Regions from separate parts of the Rouxiella chamberiensis genome, predicted to be linked through region 1. Evidence: predicted binding sites of a transcription regulator. Region 1 holds the regulator's gene; each other region holds the start of a gene.

The links. The regulator ArgR, encoded in region 1, controls arginine synthesis, uptake and breakdown. The targets are predictions, from matches to a motif close to ANTGAATAAAAATACANT.
Region 2: amiC (N-acetylmuramoyl-L-alanine amidase AmiC) is a predicted target of ArgR. The motif match lies at 8,031-8,048, and genes of this name have one in related genera.
Region 3: argF (ornithine carbamoyltransferase) is a predicted target of ArgR. The motif match lies at 4,305-4,322, and genes of this name have one in related genera.

What each region holds. Positions count from the first base shown of each region.
Region 1 is NZ_CP114058.1:4,172,485-4,182,458, forward strand. It holds partial or broken gene tamB (autotransporter assembly complex protein TamB) at 1-1,429, shown strand, start outside; gene O1V66_RS19495 (gamma-glutamylcyclotransferase family protein) at 1,432-1,785, shown strand; gene ppa (inorganic diphosphatase) at 1,872-2,402, opposite strand; gene fbp (class 1 fructose-bisphosphatase) at 2,590-3,594, opposite strand; gene mpl (UDP-N-acetylmuramate:L-alanyl-gamma-D-glutamyl-meso-diaminopimelate ligase) at 3,763-5,142, shown strand; gene yhcN (peroxide/acid stress response protein YhcN) at 5,254-5,517, opposite strand; gene argR (transcriptional regulator ArgR) at 6,078-6,548, opposite strand; gene mdh (malate dehydrogenase) at 7,027-7,989, shown strand; gene O1V66_RS19530 (helix-turn-helix domain-containing protein) at 8,088-8,390, opposite strand; gene O1V66_RS19535 (DNA-binding protein) at 9,083-9,448, shown strand; partial or broken gene O1V66_RS19540 (DNA-binding protein) at 9,589-9,928, shown strand.
Region 2 is NZ_CP114058.1:4,575,142-4,585,115, forward strand. It holds partial or broken gene ptrA (pitrilysin) at 1-1,177, shown strand, start outside; gene recB (exodeoxyribonuclease V subunit beta) at 1,177-4,737, shown strand; gene recD (exodeoxyribonuclease V subunit alpha) at 4,734-6,611, shown strand; partial or broken gene argA (amino-acid N-acetyltransferase) at 6,671-7,997, opposite strand; gene amiC (N-acetylmuramoyl-L-alanine amidase AmiC) at 8,222-9,472, shown strand; tRNA gene O1V66_RS21415 (tRNA-Met) at 9,551-9,627, opposite strand; tRNA gene O1V66_RS21420 (tRNA-Met) at 9,685-9,761, opposite strand; tRNA gene O1V66_RS21425 (tRNA-Met) at 9,854-9,930, opposite strand.
Region 3 is NZ_CP114058.1:3,229,093-3,239,066, forward strand. It holds gene O1V66_RS14935 (DNA polymerase III subunit chi) at 1-21, shown strand, start outside; gene O1V66_RS14940 (valine--tRNA ligase) at 31-2,886, shown strand; gene O1V66_RS14945 (GNAT family N-acetyltransferase) at 3,109-3,627, shown strand; gene rraB (ribonuclease E inhibitor RraB) at 3,724-4,185, opposite strand; gene argF (ornithine carbamoyltransferase) at 4,346-5,353, shown strand; gene O1V66_RS14960 (alpha-amylase family glycosyl hydrolase) at 5,506-7,326, shown strand; gene O1V66_RS14965 (hypothetical protein) at 7,391-7,534, shown strand; gene pyrB (aspartate carbamoyltransferase) at 7,574-8,509, shown strand; gene pyrI (aspartate carbamoyltransferase regulatory subunit) at 8,520-8,984, shown strand; gene ridA (2-iminobutanoate/2-iminopropanoate deaminase) at 9,100-9,486, shown strand; gene O1V66_RS14985 (circularly permuted type 2 ATP-grasp protein) at 9,767-9,974, shown strand, end outside.

The sequences.
Region 1 (9,974 bases):
GCTGGTGCAGGGCAGTCCACTGCCGGTCGCCTTCGATACGCTGAATCTCAACGCCGCGCTGCAAAATGGTCGGGCCAACCTGAACTGGTTGATCAAGATTGCCAATAATGGGCAGCTCGACGGTAACCTCCAGATAGCCGACCCTATGGGCAGTCGCAATCTGAGCGGTAACGTCAATATCACCCGTATCTCGATGGCACTGCTGCAACCGGCACTGCTCGACGGCGAAAAGGCGGCAGGTATGCTCAACGCCAATCTGCGCGTCGGCGGGAATGCAAAAGCGCCGCAGGTTTATGGCCGTCTGGCTCTGTCGGACGTCGATTTCGATGCGCAGTTCATGCCGTTCGACATCACCCACGCCAATCTGAATATCAACTTCAACGGCATGTCTTCATTGCTCGCGGGTGTCATTCAAACGGCGCACGGACAGTTGGCGCTGAACGGCGATGCGGACTGGAGTCAGCCCAATAATTGGCGTGCGCGTATCGCTGCGAAGGGGGAAAAGGTCAGGGTATCGGTTCCACCGATGGTTCGGCTTGATGTCTCGCCGGATCTAGTGTTTGATGCTACACCGCAAGCATTTGCGTTGAATGGCAAGGTGGATATTCCCTGGGCGCGCATCACCGTTCAGGAACTTCCGGAGAGTGCGGTCGGCGTTTCGTCTGATGAAGTCATGTTGAATGAACAGCGTCAGCCGATTGCGCCAGCCTCGACCTCGATACCTATCAACACCAATCTTGTGGTGAACATCGGGGATGATGTTCGACTCGATGCCTTTGGCCTGAAAGCCCGCCTCAAGGGTGCGCTGAAAGTGGCTCAGGATAAACGTGGGTTGGGATTAAACGGCCAGATAGATATCACATCCGGTCGTTTCCATGCCTACGGACAGGACTTAATCGTCAGGAAAGGTCTCTTGCTGTTCTCGGGACCGGCCGACCAGCCGCTGCTGAACTTCGAGGCGATCCGTAATCCGGAATCGACCGAGAACGATGTGGTGGCGGGTGTGCGGGTCACGGGTGAAGCGGATGCGCCGAAGCTTGAGGTTTTCTCCGACCCGACGATGTCGCAGCAGGAAGCACTGTCCTATCTGTTACGCGGACAGGGGCTGGACAGCTCGGGAGCCGACAGTAGCGCCATGACATCCATGCTTATCGGCATGGGGGTTGCACAAAGTGGCAAACTTGTGGGTAAAATCGGTGAGGCATTTGGCGTCAGTAATCTGGCGCTGGATACGCAGGGTGTGGGCGACAGCTCGCAGGTGGTTGTCAGCGGGTATGTGCTTCCCGGGTTGCAGGTTAAATACGGCGTGGGTATTTTCGACTCGCTGGCGACACTGACACTGCGTTATCGTTTGATGCCTAAATTGTATCTGGAAGCGGTGTCTGGCTTGGATCAGGCATTAGATTTGCTCTATCAGTTTGAGTTTTAACCATGCGAATAATTGTCTACGGCAGTTTACGACGCAAGCAAGGTAATAGTCACTGGATGACAAACGCTCAGTGGTTGGGTGACCACGAGCTTGACGGCTATGCCCTGTATGATCTGGGGCATTATCCGGCAGCGGTTCCCGGAGAGGGAAAGATCTACTGCGAAGTTTACCGCATCAACTCATCCATTATGGCTGAGCTTGACGAACTGAAAAGTAACACCAAGGATTATCGTCGAGAGCTAATCTCTACACCTTACGGCAGTGCCTGGATCTACCTGTATATTCGCCCGCTGGAAGGCGTGGAACGTATCGAAGGTGGCGACTGGCTCAAACGTATCCAAAAAGTAGAGAAGTGAGAATAAAGTAAAGGTCGTCCTAGTCAAAAAAAACACCGCCCGATTGGGCGGTGTTTTTATTTGCGAAAACCGTAAAGCCGAAAGGCTTATTTAGCTTTTGCACGCTCGAAAGAGGACACGATTTCAGCTTTGGCCGCTTCTGCGTTATCCCAGCCTTCAACCTTGACCCATTTGCCTTTTTCCAGCGCCTTGTATTGCTCGAAGAAGTGGGTGATCTGGCCGCGCAGCAGTTCTGGCAGGTCGTTCACATCTTTGATGTGATCGTATTCTTTGCTCAGCTTGGTGTGTGGAACCGCAACAACCTTGGCGTCTTCACCGGATTCGTCGGTCATTTTCAGCACGCCAACCGGACGGCAGCGAATAACGGAACCTGGCTGCAACGAGTACGGAGTCGGGACCAGCACGTCAACCGGGTCGCCGTCCAGAGACAGGGTGTGGTTGATGTAGCCGTAGTTGCACGGATAGAACATGGCGGTTGACATGAAACGGTCAACAAAAAGTGCACCGGTATCTTTATCTACTTCATATTTGATTGGATCGGCATTAGCCGGAATTTCGATAACTACATAGATATCTTCTGGCAGGTCTTTACCAGCCGGTACATTAATTAAGCTCATTGTTGGTTTCCTTTATTGAACCAGAAATGGAGTGCCGCACATTATAGCCAACTCCATCAAGAATTCCTGCCTTTTCATCGGCACCTTTATCTGAAAAACGTTTATCTAAAAGCAAAACGGGGCGGCTTGGGGCCACCCCGTTATTAGGGTACTTGAAGTAACTTAGCAAACAGCCTGAGTGGGGTTTTTATTCGTCAGGATACTGTTTGATAAAGCGTTCTGCATCTTCGACCATGTCGCAGTTACCTACGAAGAACGGCGCACGTTCGTGCAGCTTTTGCGGAACGATATCCAGAATGCGTGTTTTACCGTCGCTGGCTTTACCCCCGGCCTGCTCTGCGAGGAAAGCCATCGGATTGCATTCATACAGCAGACGTAGCTTGCCTTCAGGATGGCTCGCGGTGCTTGGATAAATGTAGATCCCGCCTTTCAGCAGATTGCGGTGGAAGTCGGCGGCAAGAGATCCGATGTAGCGCGAGGTATAGGGACGGCCGGACTCTTCATCCTGTTCCTGACAGTATTTGATGTACTTTTTAACGCCTTTCGGGAATTTGATATAGTTCCCTTCGTTGATGGAGTACATGTAGCCTTTTGGCGGGAACATCACTTTCTCGTGGGAAAGACAGAAAACGCCGAGCGACGGATCATAGGTAAAAGCGTGAACGCCGGCACCCGTGGTGTAAACCAGCATGGTCGAGGAACCATACACGACGTAACCGGCTGCAACCTGCTGGCTGCCTGGTTGCAGGAAGTCTGCTTCCGTAACGGGCTGACCCAGTGGCGAAGTACGACGATAAATCGAGAAGATGGTGCCGACAGAAACGTTGACGTCGATGTTTGACGAGCCGTCCAGCGGGTCCATCAGAATGACATATTTGGCATTGTTGGCGCGTTCACCGTCGAAGATAACAATTTCGTCTTCTTCTTCGGAGGCGATACCGGCGATTTCACCGCGCGCTTTCATCGCTGCCTTAAGTTTTTCGTTTGCGTACAGGTCGAGTTTCATCTGAACTTCGCCCTGAATATTCTCAACGCCGCTGGTTCCGAGTATATCTACCAGACCTGCTTTATTGATATCCCTATGAATAATCTTAGCACCAAGCTTTATTGCAGACAGCAGTGCAGTAAGTTCGCCTGTGGCATGTGGAAAATCGTGCTGCTTTTCAACAATAAATTCGCCTAACGTTTTCATGATACGTTCCCTGAATCTTAGGATGAGTAATCGATTTATAATAAATCATTTACAGAAGCGAAAGCAGTTTAGCCCAAATATATGGACGGATCATAGGCAAATCCATTTCTTCTGGAGGATTCTGAGCGTTAGAATAGCCGCTGACTACAGAGCAATAATGGAAAATTTATGCGCATTCATATTCTTGGGATTTGCGGCACCTTTATGGGCGGACTGGCTATGCTGGCGCGCGCTCAGGGACATCAGGTGACCGGATCGGACGATAACGTTTATCCGCCGATGAGTACATTGCTTGAAAATCAGGGCATTGAGCTGATTCAGGGCTACTCTCCGACTCAGCTGGATCCCAAGCCTGATCTGGTGATTATCGGGAATGCGATGACGCGCGGGAATCCCTGCGTCGAAGCGGTGCTGGAGCAGGGCATTCCCTACGTGTCCGGCCCGCAGTGGCTGCATGACCATGTATTGCCGGGGCGCTGGGTCATCGCCGTTGCCGGTACGCACGGTAAAACTACTACAGCGGGGATGGTCACCTGGATCCTCGAAGCCTGCGGCTACCAGCCTGGCTATGTGATAGGCGGTGTGCCGGGCAACTTCGACGTGTCTGCACGTCTGGGGAACAGCCCGTTCATGGTTATCGAGGCGGACGAGTACGACTGCGCCTTCTTCGACAAGCGTTCCAAATTTGTTCATTACAGCCCACGCACGCTGGTGCTCAACAATCTCGAATTCGACCACGCCGATATCTTCGACGATTTGAAGGCCATCCAGAAGCAGTTCCATCATCTGGTGCGACTGGTGCCGGGTCAGGGCAAGATTATTCTTCCCGAACACGACACGCCGCTGAAACAGGTCATGGCGATGGGATGCTGGAGCGAGCAGGAGTACGCCGGTGACGGCTGCACCTGGAATGCCAAAAAGACCTCGCCGGATGCCAGCAAATTCCAGGTCTATCTCAATGGCGAAGTCGCGGGCGAGGTGTCATGGTCCCTGGTGGGCGAGCACAACATGCATAACGCGCTGATGGCCGTTGCCGCCGCACGTCATGTGGGCGTTACGCCTGCGGATGCCTGTCAGGCGCTGGGTACCTTTATCAACGCCCGTCGTCGTCTCGAACTGCGTGGCGAAGCGCATGGCGTGAAAGTGTATGACGATTTCGCACACCACCCGACGGCGATTCTCGCCACGCTGGCGGCGCTGCGCAGCAAGGTGGGCGGCACAGCACGTATTATTGCCGTACTCGAGCCGCGTTCGAACACCATGAAGCTCGGCAAAACCAAAAACGAGCTGGCGCCTGCGCTGGGTCGCGCCGACGAAGTGTTCCTGCTGCAACCGCAGAACATTCCGTGGCAGGTGGCTGAAGTCGCCGAGCGCTGTATTCAGCCCGCGCACTGGCATGCCGATGTGGATGCGCTGGTCGACATGATTGTCAAGACCGCCTTGCCGGGCGATCACATTCTGGTGATGAGCAACGGCGGGTTTGGCGGCATTCACGGCAAGCTGCTGGCGGCCCTTGACAAGAAAGCGCAGAAACTCGCCCAGCAGTAAGCGGCTACCCAAAAAAAGCCCTCGCAGAGCGAGGGCAAAAGGGTGTCGTCGGACAGGACGACGAGGGTTCGTTATAATTCGTTTTACAAGAGCAGGGCGGGATCCTTGCTCTTATTTATAGATCTGAGCCGTAGCATGGTAGTTACCGTCGTTGCGTGCTTCAATGACGCGGTAAGAAGATGCCCCTTCGCTGTCTGCCTTCTGCGACAGCTGCTGACGAATATCCGTTGGCACGCCATTGATACCACTCACAGTGATTGTGCCCATAGGTTGCAGGTTCTGCGCCTGCTGGTCAGTAATGAGCTGTGCGGCCGACGCGCCGAAAGAGACGGCAGTCATCAGACCTAATGCGGCAAAAGCTGTGGTGATTTTCATGATAGTTTCCTTAATTTACCTGTGCGCAGGCTGCCCGCTTTTGTTGAAGTCGGTGCAAGTATCAGCGCAGATTAATTTTTGGATTTATCAGGTCAGAAAACTTCATTCTGCATTAACGGCGTCGCATTACCCGGGGAATCACAGGCTGGCGAACAAATGCACGGTTTTCGCGGCGATAAATCCGTTTTATCGGCGGCTTTTGAATGGATATTCAAAATTCGTCCTTTCAATGGCAACTTGACGAGAACGTCGTGATTAACATTTTCATCAATGCGTCATTACGAGAGTAATTATACATCTAATAACTTGGCATATTAATAGTATGCTAAGTAATTATTAACGCCCTTTTTGCTTTTTTAATAACCGCAAAGCATAAAAGATGTCGTTTTATTGCTCGTTTTTAGTTTAATTTAAGTTAAATCAAAGAATTGAGAAGAATGAACTTTCTGTGCGGAATCTCGCAGGGGATTATGCTGGGGTAAGACGGTTTTAACAGATATCCGGGAGGCAGAGAGGGGCAAAGCCGGTCGGTAAGTGAAACCTACCGACCCGATAACGAACTAAAGCTCTTGTTCGAACAAGCTGAGTATCGCGTCGTACAGCTGTTTTACGGTAAACTTGCGCGCAGGCGTAATGAAGATGGTGTCATCACCGGCGATGGTCCCGAGAATACCTTCCGATTTGCCGAGCGAGTCGAGCAGGCGCGCAATCAGTTGGGCAGCGCCCGGACTGGTGCGGATTACCACTACGGCGTCGTTGTAGTCGATATCCAATACCAGATTTTTCAAGGGACTTGTCGTGGTTGGCACGCCAATTTCGGCGGGAAGACAGTAGACCATTTCCATCTTGGCATTGCGGGTTCTGACGGCACCGAACTTGGTCAGCATGCGTGAAACTTTAGACTGATTGATGTTTTCGAAACCATCATCTTGCAGTGCGACTACGATTTCACCCTGAGAGCTAAACTTCTCTTCTTTCAAGAGCGCCTTGAAAGCTTTGATTAAATCTTCCTGTTTGGCAGGATTACGCATGTTGCACCCATAGGTTCATGATGATAGTGGCGTTGATTATGCATAAATTTGAATTTTTATGCAATAAAACATCGAGTGAAGGTCAAGAAAGACACAGAGACGGCGTTTTTTAGAGGCCCCGCCCTGTGGAGAGAACAAAAAAATAAAACCTTTTATACGAATTGTTAGTTTAATAATTAAAACAAACCTCTTTTCATATTAAATAATTTTGATTTTTTAATCGCTCAGGTACTTTTCCTTTTCCACTCCCTTCCCCGTTATAAATAATTCATCATGCTGATGATTTTTTATCCTTATGATAAAGAATAGTAATTTAATTCCCGCCTTTAAATTCGGAATTTAAATTCTGCGCCAGCTCGCAATATATAAAATGGTCGTTTGTCTTTAATACGGCCATTTACTAAGGTTATTAGGTTAACAGTTATTAAGTGAATGAAAGCATGATGTTTTTTCAACGTCATTTAAAAAGGAGTACAGGATGAAAGTTGCAGTCCTTGGCGCTGCTGGCGGAATAGGCCAGGCCCTCGCTTTACTACTCAAGACTCAATTGCCGTCTGGCTCTGACCTCTCCCTCTATGATATTGCCCCTGTCACGCCGGGCGTAGCGGTAGACCTCAGCCATATCCCCACCGCCGTAAAGATTAAAGGATTCAGTGGTGAAGATGCCCGACCTGCGCTTCAAGGGGCAAACGTTGTGCTTATCTCTGCGGGGGTAGCCCGTAAACCCGGCATGGATCGTTCAGACCTCTTTAAAGTCAATGCGGGCATTATCCGCAATCTGATGCAACAGGTTGCGGAAACCTGTCCACAGGCCTGCATCGGTATTATTACCAATCCCGTCAACACGACGGTCGCCATTGCCGCCGAAGTCCTGAAGAAGGCCGGTGTCTACGACAAGCGAAAACTGTTTGGCGTGACAACACTCGATACGCTGCGCGCCAATACCTTTGTGGCTGAAATGAAAGGCAAACTGCCGCAAGAGGTGGAGGTTTCCGTCATCGGCGGTCACTCCGGGCTGACCATCTTGCCGCTACTGTCTCAAGTCAACGATGTCAGTTTTACGGATGACGAGGTGAAAGACCTGACTCGTCGCATTCAAAATGCCGGAACCGAAGTGGTCGAGGCGAAAGCCGGTGGCGGTTCGGCAACGCTCTCTATGGGGCAGGCGGCTGCGCGGCTGGGGCTTTCACTTGTTGCGGCCATGCAGGGCAAAAGCGAGGTCGTCGAATGTTCGTATGTAGAAGGCGACGGAGAATATGCCCGTTTCTTTGCACAACCGGTTGTGCTCGGAAAAGAGGGGATAGCCGAATATAAACCAATAGGGAGTTTGAGCCAGTTCGAACAGCAGGCGCTGGATTCCATGCTCGCCGAGTTACGCAAAGATATCGAGTTGGGAGAACAGTTCGTGAATGCTCCCTCTCCGACCACTGCGGCAACGTGAAGGCAGACAGAAGCCGGTAACAGGTAACCTATTCCTGATAACCCGCCGGGTCGTACTCCGGCGGTTTGTTATGTCCAAATTTCGGTGAAACGCCGTTTCTACATACTCTTCTCCTCGGCAGCGGGCACCCTGGGTTTCAATATCGAGGTTGCACGCATCCTTCTCTCAAGCAGTTCATCCGTATCGGGATCAAAATAGCGGCTCGGCCAGATAATGGACGGGTGAACCTGTAGCGCATTGGCGATAATCCATTCTCCTTTTGGCCATGGGCGGGAAAGCGCATTGGCGAGCGTTGAAGAGCTTAGCCCGGCTGAACGCGACAGGGCGGCCAGCGTAGTCCGCTGTTTATGCAGTGATGCAATAATATCGGCATGATGCCAATCTTCTTTCCGTAAAAGCATTGTGGCTTCCTTATTTAATGAGCAGGCAGGTGAAATATATAGAGGGTGGCTTTCTCCCTTCTCGATTGGGAAACATATAAAAGCAAATTTATGCACTTTGTTCAAACACGTTTCCCAAAAGATATTATTATTTTTCATCATGAGGGGTTGGGCTTATTCAAACCAGTAAGCAATCAATCTCATTAGGATAACTAGCTGTAATTGTTATTTTTAACCGTTATTCGTTAAGGCAAAGAAAACTTTTTTAGCGGAGTAGGTGATTTTTCGGAATGGTTGGTTATTATTAAAAGATCGTCATTGCTGCCTGTTTTCTGAAAATCCCAAGGGCAGATAAATTGATATAATCTGTTATCCTGATGAATTAATTGTATTTTTATTGGCTGATGATGATTGCTCTTCATTTTAACTTACCGCTGAGGGTTAAATTGCCGAGTTAGTTTTATTTTTCTCCATCAAAATATTTCATCATAAAAAGGAACGGCGTGAGGTAAATAAATTTATTGCTGCAAATTTTAATGGCCTAATGGTATAACTTAAAGGTTCAACTAAAAGAGATATTCCGGTTTTTTCGGGCGGTGTCCTATCGTGAAGGCAACGACCAAACCCTGTTGTCAATAATAATCCGGGTAACGGCAATTCTTCCGGTAGCATTAATCATAATGATATATACACATCAAATAGAGAGTGTACTTATGAATCGTGAGTGGTTTTCAGCTAAAGAACTAACAAGTTTTACTGGATTGCCTTCTTCACCCCAGGGCATACACAGTATGGCGCGACGTCAGGGTTGGGTTAGGCGAAGAAGGTTGGGTGTACAGGGGAGAGGGGTTGAATATCATAGAGATAGCTTGCCAGTTAACACGGGGTCAACGCTTAAGTTGCAGGAGCAGTCCGCGGAATATCTCTTTTCACATCTTCAGGATCCACTCGTTATTTGGATTGAAAGTTATAAACAACTTCATGAGGAAGAGAGAAATAGGATGGTCACGTTCATTATGCGGGAAGGGATTCTGGAAATCATAAATAGGCTGAATAAAATAGATAACAATATTTGTTAAATAAATGAATTCCAGTTTATCTTCTCTATTAATTAACTGTTGATGTAAATTCGACCTCTTATGTGTTACCTGTATTGGGCTGGGCGCTTTCAAAATAATCTCTGTTAATTTCAAGATTTAAAAATAATAAAAGGATTGCCATGAAAAAGGAATGGTTTGCAGCCAAGGAACTTGCAGGGGTAAATGGTTTACCTAAAACGACACAGGGTATCCACGGAATGGCCAGAAGGCAGAAATGGGAGACGCGCCGTCGTCGTGGCGTGCAGGGTAAGGCGGTGGAATATCACATCGGCAGTTTACCGAAACCGATGAAACCCGCGCTGATCATTCAGGAAAAATCTGCCGAATATTTGTCTTCGAGCTGTCATGATCCTTTACTCATCTGGATCGAAAGCTATAAGCAGCTAAACGAACTGGGAACGCGGACAAATCGTGTCCTTCATCGTGAGAGAGGGCATGCTGGCGGTTATCAAGAGGCTCGGAGCGAACAGGGAGGAGGCGCAGCAGAAAAGCGTCAGCCCGGAAG
Region 2 (9,974 bases), 400 kb from region 1:
CGGGCTGAACGATTATCTGACTGGTGTCGCTTTCGACCAGCTAAGTTACCAGGCTTCCATCGGCGGCATCAGTTTTGCTACCACGCCAGACCACGGACTCGAATTCAATGCCAACGGCTTTACCGATCATCTACCTGATTTATTGAGCGAATTGGTAGAGGAGTATCCGAAAGTCGTTCCTACGCAAGAGCAACTGGAACAGGCGAAATCCTGGTATCTCGAACGTCTCGCCGCCGCAGACAAGGGCAAGGCCTTCGAGTTGGCACTGCAACCTGTACAGCTTATTTCGCGGTTGCCTTACAGCGAGCGCGAAGTACGTGAAGGGCTGGTGAAAGACATCACCTTGCAAGACGTGATTGCCTATCGCAAAAGCCTGCTCGATGACGGCGCGCTTGAAGTGCTGGTCAATGGCAATATGACTGCGCCGCAGGTCGAAAAAATGGTGGCGGACATTAAGGCGAAAGTGAAACCGCAGGGCAGTGTGTTCTGGCGCGGCAGCCGAATTCTGGTTAATCATCCGCAAAAGGTGAACATGCAGCGTGTCGGCACTTCAACAGACTCCGCACTGGCGGCGGTGTACGTGCCGACGGGGTTCGACGAAGTTCGCAGCATGGGATACAGCGCCTTGCTTGGGCAGATTATCCAGCCATGGTTTTACAGTCAGCTGCGAACGCAGGAGCAACTGGGTTATGCCGTATTTGCCTTCCCGATGCCGGTAGGTAAACAGTGGGGCATCGGTTTCCTGTTGCAAAGTAATAGCAAACAACCCAAATACCTATACGATCGTTATCTGGCATTTTACCCGCAGGCAGAAAAACGTCTGCGCGAGATGAAAGACAGCGAGTTCGCCCAGTATAAGCAGGGCCTGCTTAACGATATGCAGCAGCGTCCGCAGACGCTGAGTGAAGAAGCGGGGCGTTTTAGCGAAGATTTCAGTCGGGGTAACGATGATTTCAACACCCGAGATAAAGTGATCGCCGTGATTCAGGGGCTGACCCAGAAAAAACTGGCCGATTTCTTCCATCAGGCGGTTATCGCTCAAACCGGCTTTGCTATGCTGTCGCAGGTTTCAGGCAATGACAGCAAAACGCCGGAATATGCGGCTCCAACGGGTTGGAAAACCTACCCGACGACGTCCAGTTTACAAAAAACCTTTCCACATCAGGTTAATAAATAATGACAGAAATACTCCCGCACAAGCTTGATCCTCTCACACTGCCGCTGTATGGCGAGCGGTTGATTGAGGCTTCTGCGGGCACCGGAAAAACCTTTACGCTGGCGTTGCTCTATCTGCGTCTGTTGCTGGGTTTAGGGCGCGAAGCCGCCTTTCCGCGCAGGTTAACGGTTGAAGAAATTCTGGTGGTGACCTTTACCGAAGCCGCTACCGAAGAGCTGCGCGGGCGTATCCGCAGCAATATTCACGAGTTGCGACTCGCCTGCATTCGCGGCACCAGCGACAATACTATGCTCACGGCTTTAATGGCTGAGATCGTGGATTTATCAGAAGCCGCCTCGACGCTGCTGGCCGCCGAACGGCAGATGGACGAAGCTGCCATTTACACCATTCACGGCTTTTGCCAGCGAATGCTTATGCACAATGCCTTCGAGTCCGGAATTCTGTTCGAGCAAACGCTGATTCAGGATGAACTGCCGTTACGTCGTCAGGCCTGTGCCGACTTCTGGCGGCGATACTGTTATCCGTTGCCTCTGGATATTGCCCGCGCGGTCGCCGAAGAGTGGAGCGGCCCCGAAGAGTTGCTGGGTGTGTTGGCCTCCTACCTTCATGGCGAAGCGCCGCAGCTGCGTTTTCCGCCAGAAAGCGAAGAGACGCTGGAAAGCCGGCATCAGCGCATTATTTCTCGCATCGACGATATCAAGCAGCAGTGGCATGCCGCTGCGGCCGATATTGAAAAAGAGATGAATCATTCCGACGTCGACAGGCGCAGCTACAGCGCCCGTTATCTGCCCGTCTGGCTCGCCGCGGTAGGCGAGTGGGCGATGCAGAAAACCGAAAGTTATGCGCGCCCGAAAGAGCTTGAGCGGTTTCGTCAGTCAATTTTGCTGGAAAAAACAAAGAAGGGTCAGCCGCCGCAGCATGCCGTTTTCCGCGCTATCGACTCGCTGTATGAAGAGCCGCTTGGTATTCGTGATCTGGTCATTGCCCGGGCGCTTGATGAAATACGTCTGTCCGTGGCCGAGGGCAAGCGCCAGCGTGCCGAGCTGGGCTTCGATGACCTGCTGAGTCGTCTCGACAGCGCGCTGAGACAGCCCAACGGCGAGATTTTGGCGCAAACTATCCGTAAGCGTTATCCGTTGGCGATGATTGACGAATTCCAGGACACCGACCCGCAGCAATACCGTATTTTCCACAACCTGTACGGCAAGCAGCCCGAAAGTGGTTTACTGCTCATTGGCGACCCCAAGCAGGCGATTTATGCGTTCCGTGGTGCAGATATCTTCACCTATATGAAGGCGCGTGCCGAAGTGACGGCACATTACACAATGGACACCAACTGGCGTTCCGCCGTACCCATGGTCAATGGCGTCAATCAGCTGTTTTCACGGCTGGAAACGCCGTTTCTGTTCTCTCAGATTCCGTTTATCTCTGTTCAGCCTGCCCCCAAGAATGCCTCTCTCGGCTTTGAGCTGCACGGACATAAACAACCGGGCATACAGTGCTGGTTACAGCCCGGCGAAGGCGTGGGTTCTGCCGATTATCAGCAGTTTATGGCGCAGCACTGTGCAGGCCAGATTCGCGAGTGGCTCACCGCAGGCCAGCAACAGGAAGCCTGGCTGATTTCTGGCAAGCACCGCAGACCGGTTGAAGCATCAGACATTACCATCCTTATTCGCAGCCGTCGGGAAGCGGGCCTGATTCGTGATGCGCTGGCGACATTGAATATTCCTTCAGTCTATCTCTCGAACCGCGACAGCGTATTCGATACTCCCGAAGCAATGGATGTACTCTGGCTGTTGCAGGCCGTGCTGACGCCCGAGCATGAGAGAACCCTGCGCAGCGCAATGGCCACGGGCCTGATGGGACTTGATGCCCTCACGCTGGACGCGTTGACGCAAAATGAAGATAAATGGGACAAGCTGGTCGACGAATTTGACGGCTATCGTCAGCGCTGGATGCAGCGCGGTGTCTTGCCGATGCTCAAAAGCCTGATAACACATCGCCATATTGCCGAGGATTTACTGGCCAACCCGGGCGGCGAGCGGCGTCTTACCGATCTCCTGCATCTCGGCGAACTGCTGCAGGAAGCCGCCGCACAGCTGGAAAGCGAGCATGCGCTGGTCCGCTGGCTGGCGCAACAGGTGGCACAACCCGATACTCAGGCGCAAAGCCAGCAGCTGCGTCTTGAAAGCGACAGGCATCTGGTGCGCATCGTGACCATCCACAAATCCAAAGGGTTGGAATATCCTTTGGTGTGGCTGCCCTTTATCAGCAATTTCCGCGTGCAGAAGCACGGCCTTTATCACGATCGCCAGAGTTTTGCCGCGCTGCTCGATTTAAGTGAAGATGAACAAAGCATCCAGCTCGCCGAAGAAGAGCGTCTGGCTGAAGATCTGCGCTTGCTGTATGTCGCGCTTACGCGTTCGGTTTACCACTGTAGCCTTGGCGTCGCGCCACTGATTCAGGGAACGCGCAAAAAGCAGGGTGACACTGACCTGCATCTCGGCGCGCTCGGATATCTCATCCAGAACGGGCAGCCCGGAGACGCGAATTATCTGGCCGCCTGCCTCCAGGAACTGGTGGGCGACAATATTGCCGTCACGCAGATTGAACCTGCCGAGCAGGCTGTTTGGGAACCGCCAAAAGTGGAAGTTGCAACGCTTTCGGCGGCGCAGATAACCCGCACCCTTGCCGATTTCTGGCGGGTTACCAGTTATTCGGGTCTGCAACAGCACGGTTCTGCGCTGGCGCAAGACCTGCTGCCCAAGCTGGACGTCGATGCCGCAGGCGAGCAACCACAGGAAAGCGAACCGCAACTGTCGCCGCACAGCTTCCCGCGCGGTGCGGCGCCCGGAACTTTCCTGCACAGCCTGTTTGAAGAGCTGGACTTTACGCAGCCTGTCGACCCCGACTGGCTACAGGAAAAACTAGAGGCACAGGGTTATTCCAACGAATGGCTTGCGGTACTCGAGGGGTGGCTAAACACCGTGCTTACTACCGAGCTGGATGATTCCGGCCTGTCGCTCAGCATGCTTGACGGTTCGCAACAGCAATCCGAACTGCAGTTTTATCTGCCGATTGACGGCCTGCTGAAACCCGTAGATCTCGACGCGCTTATCCGCCAACACGATCCGCTGTCGGCAAGGTGTCCGCCGTTAAACTTCCAGCAGGTTCGCGGCATGCTCAAGGGCTTTATCGATCTGGTGTTTTGCTGGCACGGACGTTACTACCTGCTGGACTACAAATCCAACTGGCTTGGCGAAGACAGCAGTGCCTATACCCAGTCGGCGATGGAAGGCGCGATGGCGCAGCATCGCTATGACCTGCAATATCAGCTTTATACGTTGGCGCTGCACCGCTATCTCGGGCACCGGCTGGCAGGTTATGATTATGAACAGCATTTTGGTGGCGTGATTTACCTCTTTCTTCGCGGCGTGGATGCCGAGCATCCTGACAACGGGATTTTCCGCCACTGTCCCAACAAAGAATTTATTACCTCAATGGATGACCTGTTTAAAGGCGAAGCCGTCGTGCAGTTGGCACGGGAGAATACCGAATGAATGCCCTTTATGAGCAGGCGATAACATCAGGCGCTCTGCGCCCTCTGGACGTACAGTTTGCCCGTATGCTGGCGCAGGAAGACGCTGCGATGATGCTGGCCGTGGCCTGTCTGAGTGCCGAAGCGGGGCGCGGACACGTCTGTCTTCGCATCGACGAACTGCTGCCCGACCAGCTGTTTGAGGGGCGCTTCCCGGCACTGGCTCATGCAATGTGGCAGGCGGCAGGATCACCCGACGCACAGGGATGGCTCTCGCTGCTGCAGCAGCATCCCTCCGTGGGCGACGGCACTCAGGCAACGCCTCTGGTCTTGCAGCAACAGCGCCTATATTTACAGCGGATGTGGCAGGACGAAGGCCGCGTCGCGACCTTTTTCATCGATGACGGCCAGTCGCTGCACGTGAATCTTGCAGAACAGGGCGGCACGCTTGCAGTAGACGAACAGCGCCTGCGTGAAGTGCTGGATCAACTGTTCGGACCGGCCAGTTCCGACAGCATCGATTGGCAGAAAGTGGCCGCCGCCGTGGCCGTAACACGTCGTATTGCCATTATTTCCGGCGGGCCGGGCACCGGTAAAACAACGACCGTCGCCAAGCTGCTTGCGGCGCTGGTCAAGTTGCAGCCCGATCGCCTGCGCATTCAGCTGGCAGCGCCAACCGGCAAAGCGGCCGCGAGACTGACCGAATCGCTGGGGCAGGCGAGTCGTCAGCTCGACCTGACCGAAGCCCAGCGCGCGCAGTTTCCGGAGGAGGCCTCAACCTTGCACCGGTTGCTGGGCGCGCAGCCCAACAGTCAGAGAATGCGCTATCATCAGGGCAATCCGCTGCACCTCGACGTGCTGGTCGTCGATGAAGCCTCCATGGTTGATTTGCCGATGATGGCGCGCCTGATAGCGGCACTTCCCGCACAGGCACGTGTCATTTTCCTGGGCGATCGTGACCAGTTGGCCTCCGTGGAAGCGGGTGCGGTGCTGGGCGATATTTGCCGTTTTGCGGAGCAGGGTTACAGTCCTGCCCGCGCAGCACAGCTTATGCGCCTGACAGGCTGCGCCGCCGAAGGCGTGGAGCTGGCTCAACCTGCCAGCGTTCGCGATACCCTCTGCCTGCTGCGCAAGAGCTACCGCTTCGATGCCAGTTCAGGGATTGGCGTGCTGGCGGCTGCGGTGAATGCTGGCGACAGTCAGGCCGCGCGTCGCGTGCTTGCGCAATCACTGCCCGATGTCGGCAGTTTCCCGCTCAACGAAACGGAAGACTTCAAGACGCTGCTCGATGCCTGCGTCTCAAGTTATCGCCCTTATCTGCAAGCCGTGGCGGAGAAAGCCGATCCCGCCGAGATCCTGCGGGCGTTTGGTGAATTTCAGGTGCTGTGCGCACTGCGCGAAGGGCCATTCGGTCTTGCAGGATTAAACGAACGCATCGAGCAGATGTTGCAGCGCCACGGGTTAATTCGTCGTCCCACTGCGCTTGGTGGCCGCTGGTATGCCGGAAGGCCGGTGATGATAAGCCGCAACGACAGCGCGCTCGGGCTGTTTAACGGCGATATCGGGATTGCGCTACGAAGCGAATCCGGTGAGTTGAGGGTGTATTTCCAGTTGCCCGACGGACAGATAAAATCGGTGCAACCTAGCCGTTTGCCTATCCACGATACCGCCTACGCGATGACAGTGCACAAGTCCCAGGGTTCCGAATTCGACCACACCTTGCTGGTGTTGCCGAATCATTTCCTGCCGGTGCTGACCCGTGAACTAGTATATACCGCCATCACCCGCGCCAAACGACGGCTGTCGATGTACAGCAGCGAAAAAGTCCTGAGCATGGCTATCCGCACGCCTACACAGCGGCGCAGCGGTCTGGTCGAGCGGCTTACCGAAAGCTGATTTTTGGCGCATAAAAAAGGCGGCATCATGATGACACCGCCTTTTTTCACCTTGAGTGCTTACAGGTCAGCAATCAGAATTTTGGAACGTCGCTGGTAGTTGTACATTTCCTGCTTCTGTATCGGCAGAACATCAACGTCGGCCGGTTTAAAACCGCGTTCCTGGAACCAGTGAATGCTGCGGGTCGTCAGCACAAACAGCTTGGTAAGCCCCATTTGCCTGGCGTGGCTGGCGACACGCTTCAACAGCATTTCTCCGCGCGACGAGCTGCGGTAATCTGGATGCACCGCTACACAGGCCATTTCGCCAATCTTTTCGTCGAGGAACGGATAAAGTGCCGCGCAGGCGATAGTCAGGTTATCGCGCTCGATAATGGTGAATTTATCGATTTCCATCTCCAGTTGCTCGCGCGAGCGGCGCACCAGAATACCCTGTTGCTCCAGCGGGCGAATCAACTCGAGAATGCCGCCAATGTCATTAATGGTCGCCCGGCGCACTTGCTCGGCGCTTTCCATTACCACCTGCGTACCAATCCCGTCGCGGGAAAAGAGTTCCTGCACCAGCGCGCCATCTTCCTGATAACTTATCAGGTGGCTACGACGCACGCCGCTGCGGCAGGCTTTTACCGCACCACGCAGGAAACGCACGGTTTCGGACTGGTAATCGCCTTGCTCTTCAATCTTTTCAATCAGGTTTTGCGCATCGTTCGGGAACAGTTCGGAAACAATATTGCCTTCTTCATTGGTAACGCCCTGGTTCGGCACTGAAACCAATCATCTTTTCGGCTTTGAGCTTGATGGCAAGCTGCGTTGCGACCTCTTCCGAGACCAGATTAAAGCTTTCGCCTGTCACCGATACCGCAACCGGACCCAGCAGCACGATGGCATTGCTGTCCAGCTGGCGATGAATGGCCTCTTCGTCAATGCGGCGAATACGCCCGCTGTGACAATAGTCTACGCCGTCATCCACACCCAGCGGCTGGGCGATGATAAAGTTACCGCTCACGACATTGATATGCGCACCCTGCAACGGCGTATTGTTGAGGCTCATCGACAGGCGAGCGGTAATGTCGAGTTGCAGCAAACCGGCGGCCTGTTTTACCAGCTCCAAAGCCCTTGCATCGGTAACGCGGGTATTTTTATGATAAATCGGCTCATAGTCATGCTCGGACAAATTGCTGTCGATTTGTGGACGCGCGCCATAAACCACCACCAGGCGAATGCCGAGGCTGTGCAGCAAACCGATGTCATTGACTATGTTGGTGAAGTTTTCATGTTCGATGGCTTCACCACTGAGCATGATTACGAAAGTCTTGCCCCGGTGAGCATTAATGTAGGGAACTGAGTGGCGAAAACCTTGGACCAGTTCAGTGCTTCGTTCCTTCACGGCAAAACCTCTTTTGAATTTTTATTCGTAATTTCTGTATTTTTATTCTTTTGTTGCCTCGTGGCAAGTAAGAAATCTCTGTTTTTCAAATTCAATTATTTCCAATGAATCAAAAACTGAAAAAACCTGACAATCCAGTAAGTGACAGAGGTAATGGGATTCGTTAAAGTTCGTCCTATCGCTTTTTGTTACTTTTATTCATCTTTTGATATCTTTGAGACTCCATGCCTGACGAACAACATAATTCTCGACGTCGCCTTCTTTTGCAAAGCGCCGCCGCATCGTGGTTGTTGAGCGTCAGCGGCATTGGGCACGCCGCCGGTTCACATGTGGTTGCCGTGCGCGTCTGGCCTTCTTCAACCTACACCCGTATTACCCTCGAATCCAGCCAGCCTTTGAAATACAAGCAGTTTGCCTTACAGAATCCTCCCCGCGTGGTGGTGGATATCGAGGGTTTGCAGCTGAACTCGGTACTGAAGGGACTCGGCAACAAGATTCACCCGGGTGATCCTAATATCAAACAGGTTCGCGTCGGGCAGTTTTCTCCCACTACCGTGCGCATTGTGCTTGAACTCAGGCAGAACATCAGTCCGCACCTGTTTACGCTGCCGCCGGTGGCAGCGTTTCGGCATCGACTGGTTGTCGATCTCTATCCCGAAAAAACCGGATTGGGAGACAGGGACGACCAGCTGCTGGCGCTGCTTGAAGATTACAATCGCGGCGATGTGGCACGCACGCTGCCGCCCGAGAAAAAGAAAGATGGCAAGGCAGGGCGCGAGCGTCCGCTGGTGATTATGCTCGACCCCGGACACGGTGGAGAAGATCCCGGCGCTATCGGCAAACATAAAACTCGCGAAAAAGACGTGGTGCTGCAAATCGCCCGTCGACTGCATCGACTTATCCAGCTGCAACCCAATATGACGGCCTACATGACGCGCAATGAGGATATTTTCATTCCGTTAAAGGTTAGAGTTGCAAAGGCGCGAAAGCAGCGGGCGGATCTGTTTATCTCTATTCATGCCGATGCCTTTACCAGCCGCGCCGCCCGGGGTTCTTCCGTCTTTGCGCTCTCGACTAAGGGAGCGACCAGCACGGCGGCACGTTTTCTGGCCCAAACGCAAAATGAGTCGGACAACATCGGCGGCGTCAGCAAAAGCGGTGACCGCTACCTTGACCATACCTTGTTTGATTTGATGCAGACCGCGACCATCACTGATAGCCTGCGATTTGGCAAAGAGGTGCTGACACGAATGGGCAGAGTAAATCATCTACATAAACATAAGGTCGATCAGGCGGGTTTTGCGGTATTGAAAGCGCCGGATATTCCGTCGATTCTGGTTGAAACCGCCTTTATCAGTAATCTTGAAGAGGAGCGTAAACTGCGCACCAGCCATTTTCAGCAGCAGGTGGCCGAATCCATCCTCGCAGGGATAAAAGCTTATTTCAACGACGGCGGAATGTTGGCGAAAAGATAGGGCAGAGAATAGAGAACGGGCAGGAATGACAGGCAAAAAAAACACCCTGAAGGGTGCCTGTTTTTAGAATCTGTAGATTGGTTGCGGGGGCCGGATTTGAACCGACGACCTTCGGGTTATGAGCCCGACGAGCTACCAGGCTGCTCCACCCCGCGTCCGTCTACTGCATTCTTTACTGCTATTTTTTACTGCTTTTCGTGCAAACAGACAGTTGGTTGCGGGGGCCGGATTTGAACCGACGACCTTCGGGTTATGAGCCCGACGAGCTACCAGGCTGCTCCACCCCGCGTCCGTCTACTGCTGAACTACATTACACGATATACACTTTTAAATCACTAACTTATCGAACGCTTATTTAATTCGTCGTACACAGAATCGAATTGGTTGCGGGGGCCGGATTTGAACCGACGACCTTCGGGTTATGAGCCCGACGAGCTACCAGGCTGCTCCACCCCGCGTCCGATGGAGGCGAACTATACTCTCTGAGAGAAATCATGCAACC
Region 3 (9,974 bases), 940 kb from region 1:
AATACAACGACTACAGAATAACGAAGCGAAATGGATAAGACATATAACCCGCAAGATATCGAGCAACCGCTTTACGAGCACTGGGAAGAACAGGGCTATTTCAAGCCTAACGGTGATACCAGCAAGGAAAGCTTCTGCATCATGATCCCGCCGCCGAACGTTACCGGTAGCTTGCATATGGGTCACGCTTTCCAGCAAACAATCATGGATGCCATGATCCGCTACCAGCGCATGCAGGGCAAAAATACGCTGTGGCAGGCGGGGACCGACCACGCCGGTATCGCCACGCAGATGGTTGTCGAGCGCAAGATTGCCGCCGAAGAAGGCAAAACCCGTAAAGATTACGGTCGTGAAGCGTTTATCGACAAAATCTGGGAATGGAAATCGGAATCGGGCGGCACCATCACCCGTCAGATGCGCCGTCTCGGCGACTCCGTGGACTGGGAGCGCGAGCGCTTCACCATGGATGAAGGCCTGTCCAACGCCGTTCGCGAAGTGTTTGTGCGTCTCTATAAAGAAGATCTGATTTACCGTGGCAAGCGCCTGGTCAACTGGGATCCTAAACTGCGCACGGCTATCTCCGACCTCGAAGTTGAAAACCGCGAATCCAAGGGTTCCATCTGGCACCTGCGCTATCCGCTGGCCGACGGCGTGAAAACGGCCGATGGCAAAGATTATCTGGTGGTCGCCACTACTCGTCCCGAAACCGAGCTGGGCGATGCCGGCGTTGCGGTTAATCCTGAAGATCCGCGCTACAAAGACCTGATTGGCAAGGAAGTTATCCTGCCGCTGGTTGGTCGCCGCATTCCAATTCTTGGCGATGAACACGCCGACATGGAAAAAGGCACCGGCTGTGTGAAAATCACGCCTGCCCACGACTTTAACGACTATGAAGTCGGTAAACGTCACGGCCTGCCGATGATCAACATCCTGACGTTCGATGGCGATATCCGTCAGAGTGCCGAAGTGTTTGATACCAAAGGCGAAGAAAGCGACGCGTGCAGCAACGAGATTCCCGAGCAGTTCCGTGGCCTCGAGCGCTTTGCCGCGCGTAAAGCCATTGTCGCCGCCTTCGACGAACTCGGCCTGCTTGAAGACATCAAACCGCACGACCTGACCATTCCTTATGGCGATCGCGGCGGCGTGGTTATCGAACCTATGCTGACCGACCAATGGTACGTGCGCACTGCACCACTGGCCAAAGTGGCCGTTGAAGCGGTCGAAGACGGCGAAATCCAGTTCGTGCCCAAACAGTATGAAAACATGTACTTCAGCTGGATGCGCGACATTCAGGACTGGTGCATCTCGCGTCAGCTGTGGTGGGGTCACCGCATTCCGGCATGGTACGACGCAGAAGGCAAAGTCTACGTCGGTCGCGACGAAGAAGAAGTGCGCCGCGAAAACAACCTGGGCGCAGACGTTGTGCTGAGCCAGGACGAAGACGTGCTGGACACCTGGTTCTCCTCCGGCCTGTGGACCTTCTCCACGCTGGGCTGGCCAAACGAGACGCCGGACCTGAAAGCCTTCCACCCAAGCAGCGTGGTTGTCAGCGGTTTCGACATCATCTTCTTCTGGATTGCCCGCATGATCATGCTGACCATGCACTTCGTGAAAGACGAAAACGGCAAGCCGCAGGTGCCGTTCAATACGGTTTACATGACCGGCCTTATCCGCGACGACGAAGGACAGAAGATGTCCAAGTCAAAAGGTAACGTCATCGATCCGCTGGATATGATCGACGGTATCTCGCTTGAAGACCTGCTTGAGAAACGCACCGGCAACATGATGCAGCCGCAGCTGGCGGAAAAAATCCGCAAGCGTACCGAGAAGCAGTTCCCGAACGGGATCGAACCGCACGGCACCGACGCCCTGCGCTTTACCCTTGCGGCGCTGGCCTCGACCGGTCGTGACATCAACTGGGACATGAAACGTCTCGAAGGTTACCGCAACTTCTGTAACAAGCTGTGGAACGCCAGCCGTTTCGTGCTGATGAATACCGAAGGGCAGGATTGTGGCCTGAACGGCGGCGAACTGGACCTGTCTCTGGCCGACCGCTGGATTCTGGCCGAGTACAACCGCACCGTGAAAGCCTACCGCGAAGCGCTGGACAACTATCGTTTCGATCTCGCGGCGAGCATTCTGTATGAATTCACCTGGAACCAGTTCTGTGACTGGTATCTGGAGCTTGCCAAGCCGGTAATGAACGGCGGCACCGAAGCGCAGCTTCGCGGTACGCGTCATACGCTGGTAGAGGTGCTGGAAGGCCTGCTGCGTCTTGCGCATCCGATCATTCCGTTCATCACCGAAACCATCTGGCAGAGTGTGAAACCGCTGAAAGGCATCACTGCAGACACCATCATGCTGCAACCTTTCCCGGAATATTCGCCGGAGAAAGCCGATGAAAGCGCCCTGGTCGACCTCGAGTGGATCAAACAGGCTATCATCGCGATTCGTAACGTGCGTGCCGAAATGAACATCGCGCCGGGCAAACCGCTGGACCTGTTGCTGCGTGGCGCAAGCGCCGATGCCCAGCGTCGTGTCGAGCAGAACCTGAGCTTTATCAAATCGCTGGCGCGTCTCGAGTCCATCACTGTACTGCCTGTGGGCGACAAGGGTCCGGTTTCCGTCACCAAACTGGTGGAAGGTGCCGAACTGCTGATCCCGATGGCGGGTCTGGTCGACAAGGAAGCCGAGCTTGAGCGTCTTGGCAAAGAGATTGCCAAGCTGGATGCCGAAGTCGAGCGTATCGAAGCCAAGCTGTCCAACGAAGGCTTTGTCGCGCGTGCACCGGAAGCCGTGGTCGCGAAAGAGCGCGAACGTCTGCAAGCCTGTGCCGAAGCGAAGATAAAGATTCAGGAACAACAGGTGACCATCGCCGCGCTGTAATTTCGGCCGGTCGATACCCCTTAAAACGGCAGAGTAAACGCTCTGCCGTTTTTTTTACAATTGCAAAACGCGTCCGCTCGCGGTATTAAATGCACAAGAACAAGAAATCGCGTTGAGCCGATTCAAATAATTCAAAATTTAGCAGACCCGGATCGTTGAAGTGACGACTCGCCGCTCATGCAGCGGTAGCTTCATGAACATAGGGTGTGGGGTAAGTACGCAATGACAACAGCAGTGAAACTCGACACGCCACAGGACACGATTTCGGTACGCCGCATTACCTGTGATGACAACGCCGCGATCGCGAACGTGATCCGCACGGTGTCCGCCGAATTTGGTCTGACGGCCGACAAGGGCTATACCGTGGCCGATCCCAATCTGGATATTCTGTGTGAAATGTACAGCCAGCCACGCAGCGCGTACTGGGTGGTTGAGCTGAATGGCGAGATAGCCGGCGGCGGCGGTATTGCGCCTCTGGTGGGCGGCGACGAGAGTCTGTGCGAACTGCAAAAGATGTATTTCATGTCCAGCCTGCGCGGTAAGGGTCTGGCAAAACGGCTGGCGTTGCAGGCGCTTGCCCATGCCAAAGAGCAGGGATTTTCCCGCTGTTATCTGGAAACCACCGCCAGTCTGACACAGGCCATCGCGCTGTATGAACATCTCGGTTTCGAACACATCGACGGCGCACTCGGCAGCACCGGCCACGTCGACTGTGAAGTCACGATGTTAAAAACGCTGTAATCTTCTGTTTCAGGAATAAAAAAAGCCGACTTTCGTCGGCTTTTGTGTCGAAATCACAGCGTGTTCAAGCGCCGGGGCGCAGAAGAGACGCGGTGATTAGTGGCGTTTGCCGTCGTCGTCTTTATCAACAGACTTCTTCTCGGCGACGTCGTCTTCTTCTTCGTCGTCTTCGTACTCGTCTTCATCATCGCCGTCTTCGCCGTTCGGGTCTTCGAAATAGGTGCCCCAACCGTCGTAGTTTACGCCGCTTGCTTCGGCCAGCGCCACCAGCTGCTCGACCTGCTTGTCGATGATGTCGGCGTTCAGCGCAACTTCGCTGATGATGTCGCAGCACATCACCATTGAGCCGTCTTCAACTTCCAGCTCTTCTGCGTCGGTCACTTCATAGCCCAGCTTGAAGGCTTCTACGGCTGCTCGCTCTAAAACTTCGAATTTCTCGCAGGAGAAATGATGCTCAATAGTGTAAAGCGCGTCAGGATCGCTGCCGTCTTCCAACAGCTCTTCGATGATTAAGCGGGTCTCTTCACGTTGTTCGTCCAGCAATTCACGGTTTGCCATGCCTCGGTCCTCAATCAATATGACGTTTGTACGCTATTTTCACACAGCAGACGGCTCTCCTCCACTATAAACGACAAAGTTTTTACTTTGGGGTTGTATTTGCATATTCATACATATAAATTGAATTTTAATTCATTATATATGTTTCGGAGATAGGCACATGAGTCTGTTAAACAAACGCCATTTTCTTAGGCTACTGGATTTTACCCCGTCAGAAATCGCGACCCTGTTGAAACTGTCCGCAGAGTTAAAAACGGCCAAGAAGAACGGCACCGAAAAGCCGTCCCTGAAAGGCAAGAACATCGCGCTCATCTTCGAAAAAGACTCGACCCGCACCCGATGCTCTTTCGAAGTTGCCGCATACGATCAGGGCGCGCAAGTCACCTATCTCGGCCCGAGCGGCAGTCAAATCGGCCATAAGGAGTCGATGAAAGACACCGCGCGCGTGCTGGGCAGAATGTTCGACGGTATTCAGTATCGCGGTTTCGGCCAGGACATTGTCGAGACGCTGGCGGAACACGCGGGCGTGCCGGTCTGGAACGGACTGACCGATGAATTCCACCCGACGCAGCTGCTGGCCGATTTGCTGACCATGCAGGAGCAGTTGCCGGGCAAGGCGCTGTCGCAGATGTCGCTGGCCTATCTCGGCGACGCGCGCAACAACATGGGCAACTCCCTGCTTGAAGCCGCCGCGTTGTGCGGTCTGGATTTACGTCTGGTTGCGCCTTCGGCCTGCTGGCCCGAAGCGGAGCTGGTCGCAAGCTGTCAGCAGCTGGCGCAGGAGAACGGCGGTTCCATCACGCTGACGGAAGACATCGATGCGGGAGTGAAAGGCGCAGACTTCCTGTATACCGATGTTTGGGTATCGATGGGCGAGCCGAAAGCGGTATGGAAAGAGCGCATCAATTTGCTGCGCGCCTATCAGGTCAACATGGCCATGATAGCGAAAACCGGCAATCCGCAGGTCAAGTTCCTGCACTGCCTGCCGGCTTTCCATGACGATCAAACCACGCTTGGCCGTCAAATGGCCGAAGAATACGATCTGCACGGCGGGATGGAAGTGTCCGACGACGTGTTCGAGTCGGCGCACAGCGTTGTGTTCGATCAGGCCGAAAACCGCATGCACACCATCAAGGCGGTCATGCTCGCCACCCTCGGCTCGCTTTAAGCACAAATTGATCAAGTCAGCGCGCAGCATCTTGGCGGGCTGACTTTTCAAGCGCTTCTGCCCTCTCCCTTACCTTCTTTACCGTCCTTTACCCGTCGACTGCGCACTTTTTCTACTAACCTTTCACCATGTGAATAAAAAAGGGAAGAGTTATGGGCGCCGTAAATCCCGAGTTCGTGCTTCGTTTGGAAAGTTTGCTGAGTAGAGTCTATCCCAAGGAACATATTGGCGATCTGATAAAGAAGATTCTGCATCTTGGAGACAAATGGCGTTACGGAGAACATCGTTCGTCGGAGTGGGTCGACGGCACCAACGTGTATCTCATTACCTACGGCGACACGATTTCGCAGCCCGACCGCCCTCCGCTTGCCACCCTGAATGACTTTGCGCAAAAACATCTGAAAGACAGCATCAGCGATATTCATATTCTGCCGATGTACCCGTACAGCTCGGACGACGGCTTTAGCGTGATTGATTACCGGCGCATCGACGAACATCTGGGCGGCTGGAGCGATATCCATCACCTCTCCGCCCATTTCAACATGATGTTCGACTGCGTCATCAACCATATTTCCCGTTCGAGCGACTGGGTGAAAGGTTATATCAATGACGATCCCTACTATCGCGATTACCTGATTGAAGCCAAGCCCGAGCTGGATTACAGCCGCGTCGTGCGTCCGCGCGCCTCGCCGCTGCTGACGCCGTTCATCAAGGCCGACGGCACACAGCTTTATCTGTGGACCACGTTCAGCGAAGATCAGATAGACATCAATTTCAAGAATCCGCAGGTCCTGCTCGAAAGCATCGACGTGCTGTTGCAGTATGCGGCCAGCGGCGGACAGTCGATTCGCCTCGACGCGATTGGCTATATCTGGAAAGAGCTGGGCACCACCTGTATTCACCGCCCGCAGGCGCACAACATCATCAAGCTGTGGCGCACCATTCTGGATGAGGTGATCCCCGGCACCCGCATCATTACCGAAACCAACGTGCCGCATCATGAAAACATCAGCTATTTTGGTGAAGGCGACGAGGCGCACATGGTCTATCAGTTTGCGCTGCCGCCGCTGACGCTGCACGCCTTCCTGCGCGAAGACACCCGCAAGCTGACACAGTGGGCGCAAGGCCTCAACGCGGAAGCGCACTATCCCAAAACCACCTATTTCAACTTCCTGTCGAGCCATGACGGCATCGGCCTGCGTCCGACAGAAACCTTTCTCCACGACGACGAGCGCAAATATATGGCGCAGGAGACGCAGCGCAAAGAGGGGCGCGTCTCCTACAAAGACAACGGCGACGGCACCCATTCGCCTTACGAGCTGAACATCAACTACCTTAGCGCGCTGACGGAAGCCAACGACAGCGTCGAGCTGAAAACGCGCAAGTTTCTTGCCGCACAGGCGCTGCTGCTGGCGTTTCTGGGCGTTCCGGCCCTTTATATCCACAGCCTGCTTGGCAGCGAAAACGATCTCGACGGCATGCATCAGTCCGGTATCAACCGGCGTATCAACCGCAAGAAGCTCAAGCTGGATGAACTCGAGAAAGAGCTGGAGACAAAAGGATCGCTGCGATCGGAGGTGTTCAACGGCTTGAAAAAACTGATCGCGATTCGGCGATCCCGCCCTGCCTTCTCGCCTCAGGCCGGTCAGCGGGTGTTTGAACTGAGCGAAAAACTGTTTGCCATTGAACGCTTTGATCCTAAAACCGATAACCGGATCAGCTGCATCTTCAATATCAGCAGTCAGTCGCAAACCTTTAAACTCGCGGTCGAAGGTGAGGATCTGATTGGCGGCGAAGCCTTTACCGGACAGATGCGGCTACAGCCGTGGCAGGTGGTCTGGATTGAACACAAACTCAAGGCGCCGGAGAAACTGGGCGGACTGCGCCGCTGGCGAAGAAAAATCATGATCTCGCTGAAAAAGTCGAAGGCCAACCGATTGCTGCGACGGGGATTGGGGAAAGCAAAAAGGTGAGGTCACCCTCTTGCAGGCAAGATTCGTGCGCGTATAATGCGCCACAATTTGCCGGGAGACTGACATGAAAAACATCACGACATTGCGCTTCGACGCGTCACCGAATCCAGTGCCTGCTGGCGGCGTTCAGCCGTTGTCTCCCGTTATTGCCTTGCAGGCATCCGTGGTTCTGCAAACAAAGAATCGATCGCTGAAAGCCCCTCATTGAGGGGCTTTTTTTTGTCTGTCATCGTAGAGGAGAGCGAAAATGGCCAATCCGCTGTATCAAAAACACATTATTTCAATTAACGATCTCAGCCGGGAAGCGCTTGAGCAGGTGCTGGACACCGCTGCAAGCCTGAAAGCCAATCCGCAGCCTGAACTGTTGAAACACAAAGTGATCGCCAGCTGCTTTTTTGAAGCCTCGACGCGGACCCGCCTGTCTTTCGAAACGGCCATCCATCGCCTGGGCGCTCAGGTGGTCGGTTTTGCCGACGGCAGCAACACCTCGCTCGGCAAGAAAGGCGAAACGCTGGCCGACACGATTTCGGTGATTGGCACCTACGTGGATGCTATCGTCATGCGCCATCCGCAGGAAGGCGCGGCGCGACTGGCAACCGAATTCTCGGGCGGCATTCCAATTCTCAATGCCGGCGATGGCGCGAATCAGCATCCTACCCAGACTCTACTCGACCTGTTTACCATTCGCGAAACCCAGGGCCGTCTGGACAACATCAAGATTGCGATGGTCGGCGACCTGAAATATGGCCGCACGGTTCACAGCCTGGCGCAGGCGCTGGCCAAGTTCAACGGCAACCGCTTCTACTTTATCGCGCCCGATGCGCTGGCGATGCCGGAATACATTCTGAATCTGCTGGAAGAGAAAGGCATCGAATACAGCCTGCATGAAAGCATTGATGAAGTGGTGCCGGAGCTGGATATTCTCTATATGACGCGCGTGCAGAAAGAGCGTCTGGACCCGTCCGAATACGCCAACGTCAAAGCCCAGTTCATCCTGCGCGCCGCCGATCTGGCCGAAGCCCGGCCGAATCTGAAGGTGCTGCACCCGCTGCCGCGCATCGACGAAATTACCACCGACGTCGACAGCACCCCTTACGCCTGGTATTTCCAGCAGGCCGGTAACGGGATTTACGCACGCCAAGCTTTGCTGGCACTGGTTCTCAACGCCGACACCGCCGAATAAGGAGCGCATCATGACGCAAGACAATAAACTCCAGGTAGAAGCCATCAAATGCGGCACGGTTATCGACCATATTCCCGCGCAGGTCGGCTTTAAATTGCTGTCGCTGTTTAAACTTACGGAAACCGACCAGCGGATCACCATCGGCCTGAATTTGCCGTCCAACGAGCTGGGCCGCAAGGACATCATCAAGATAGAGAACACCTTCTTGACCGAATCGCAGGTCAATCAGCTGGCCGTGTATGCCCCGCATGCGACGGTCAACCGTATCGACGATTACGTGGTGGTCAAAAAGCTGCACCCAAGCCTGCCGGATCGTATCGAAGGCGTGCTGCGCTGCCCGAATGGCAACTGCATCAGCCGTTTCGAGCCTGTAAAATCCAGCTTCGCGGTGAAAAATCGCCATGATGAAGTGCATTTGCAGTGCAAGTACTGCGAGAAAGAGTTCGAGCATCAGGTGGTGTTGAATAACGAATAGCGCGGGAGATTGGGGGATGATTTCCTGCGCCCCGCTCCCTATACTGTCTGAACGCATTTTTTTCAGTCAGGCCTTGTTCAATCCACAAGGCTTTTCAATTCAACAAGGAACTAGTATGTCTCGCGTAATCAGTACAGAAAATGCACCAGCGGCTATCGGTCCTTACGTGCAGGGCGTTGATCTCGGCAGCATGATCATCACCTCCGGTCAGATCCCTGTCGATCCTAAAACCGGCGCGGTTGCAGACGACATTGCGGCACAGGCGCGTCAGTCGCTTGAAAACGTGCAGGCTATCGTCGAAGCGGCCGGCCTGAAAGTGGCCGATATCGTGAAAACCACCGTGTTCGTTAAAGATCTTAACGACTTCGCGACCGTCAACGCGACTTATGAAGCCTTCTTCACCGAGCACAATGCACCGTTCCCGGCGCGCTCCTGCGTGGAAGTTGCCCGTCTGCCAAAGGACGTCAACATCGAGATTGAAGCTATCGCCGTTCGTCGCTAAGCCTGCTCTCTTTCCTGAAAGGTCAGCCTCGCGCTGGCCTTTTTAGTTTTTGCTCCCGTCTTGTTAATGCCCCATTACCGCTCATAATCAAGAATGACGCACTTTTTTCGCTCATTTTTTGGCATTTTGCGTCGTCATGCGCACTCTTGAAGCGCGATCTCCCCACTGTTTCGGCGATTTTCCCGGAAATCTGCACGCTGGCACACTTTATGCGTAGTCTCTGTGTGCGGTCGATTTCAGGTATGCACGAACCCTAGCCTGTTATGTCAGTGAGGTGATGATGATTAATATAGATCTTTTCGATTCGCCCTTTTTTGATGAAATGTTAATGGCCAAGGGGCAACACCGCAGCCATTATCAAGCCTACTGGCAATGGTTACAGCAGGCCGATCAACAGGCCGTACAGCGCAAGAAAGAGGAAGCCGCGCTGTTGTTTCATCGGGTGGGGATTACCTTCAACGTGTACGGGGACGACGACGGTGCCGAGC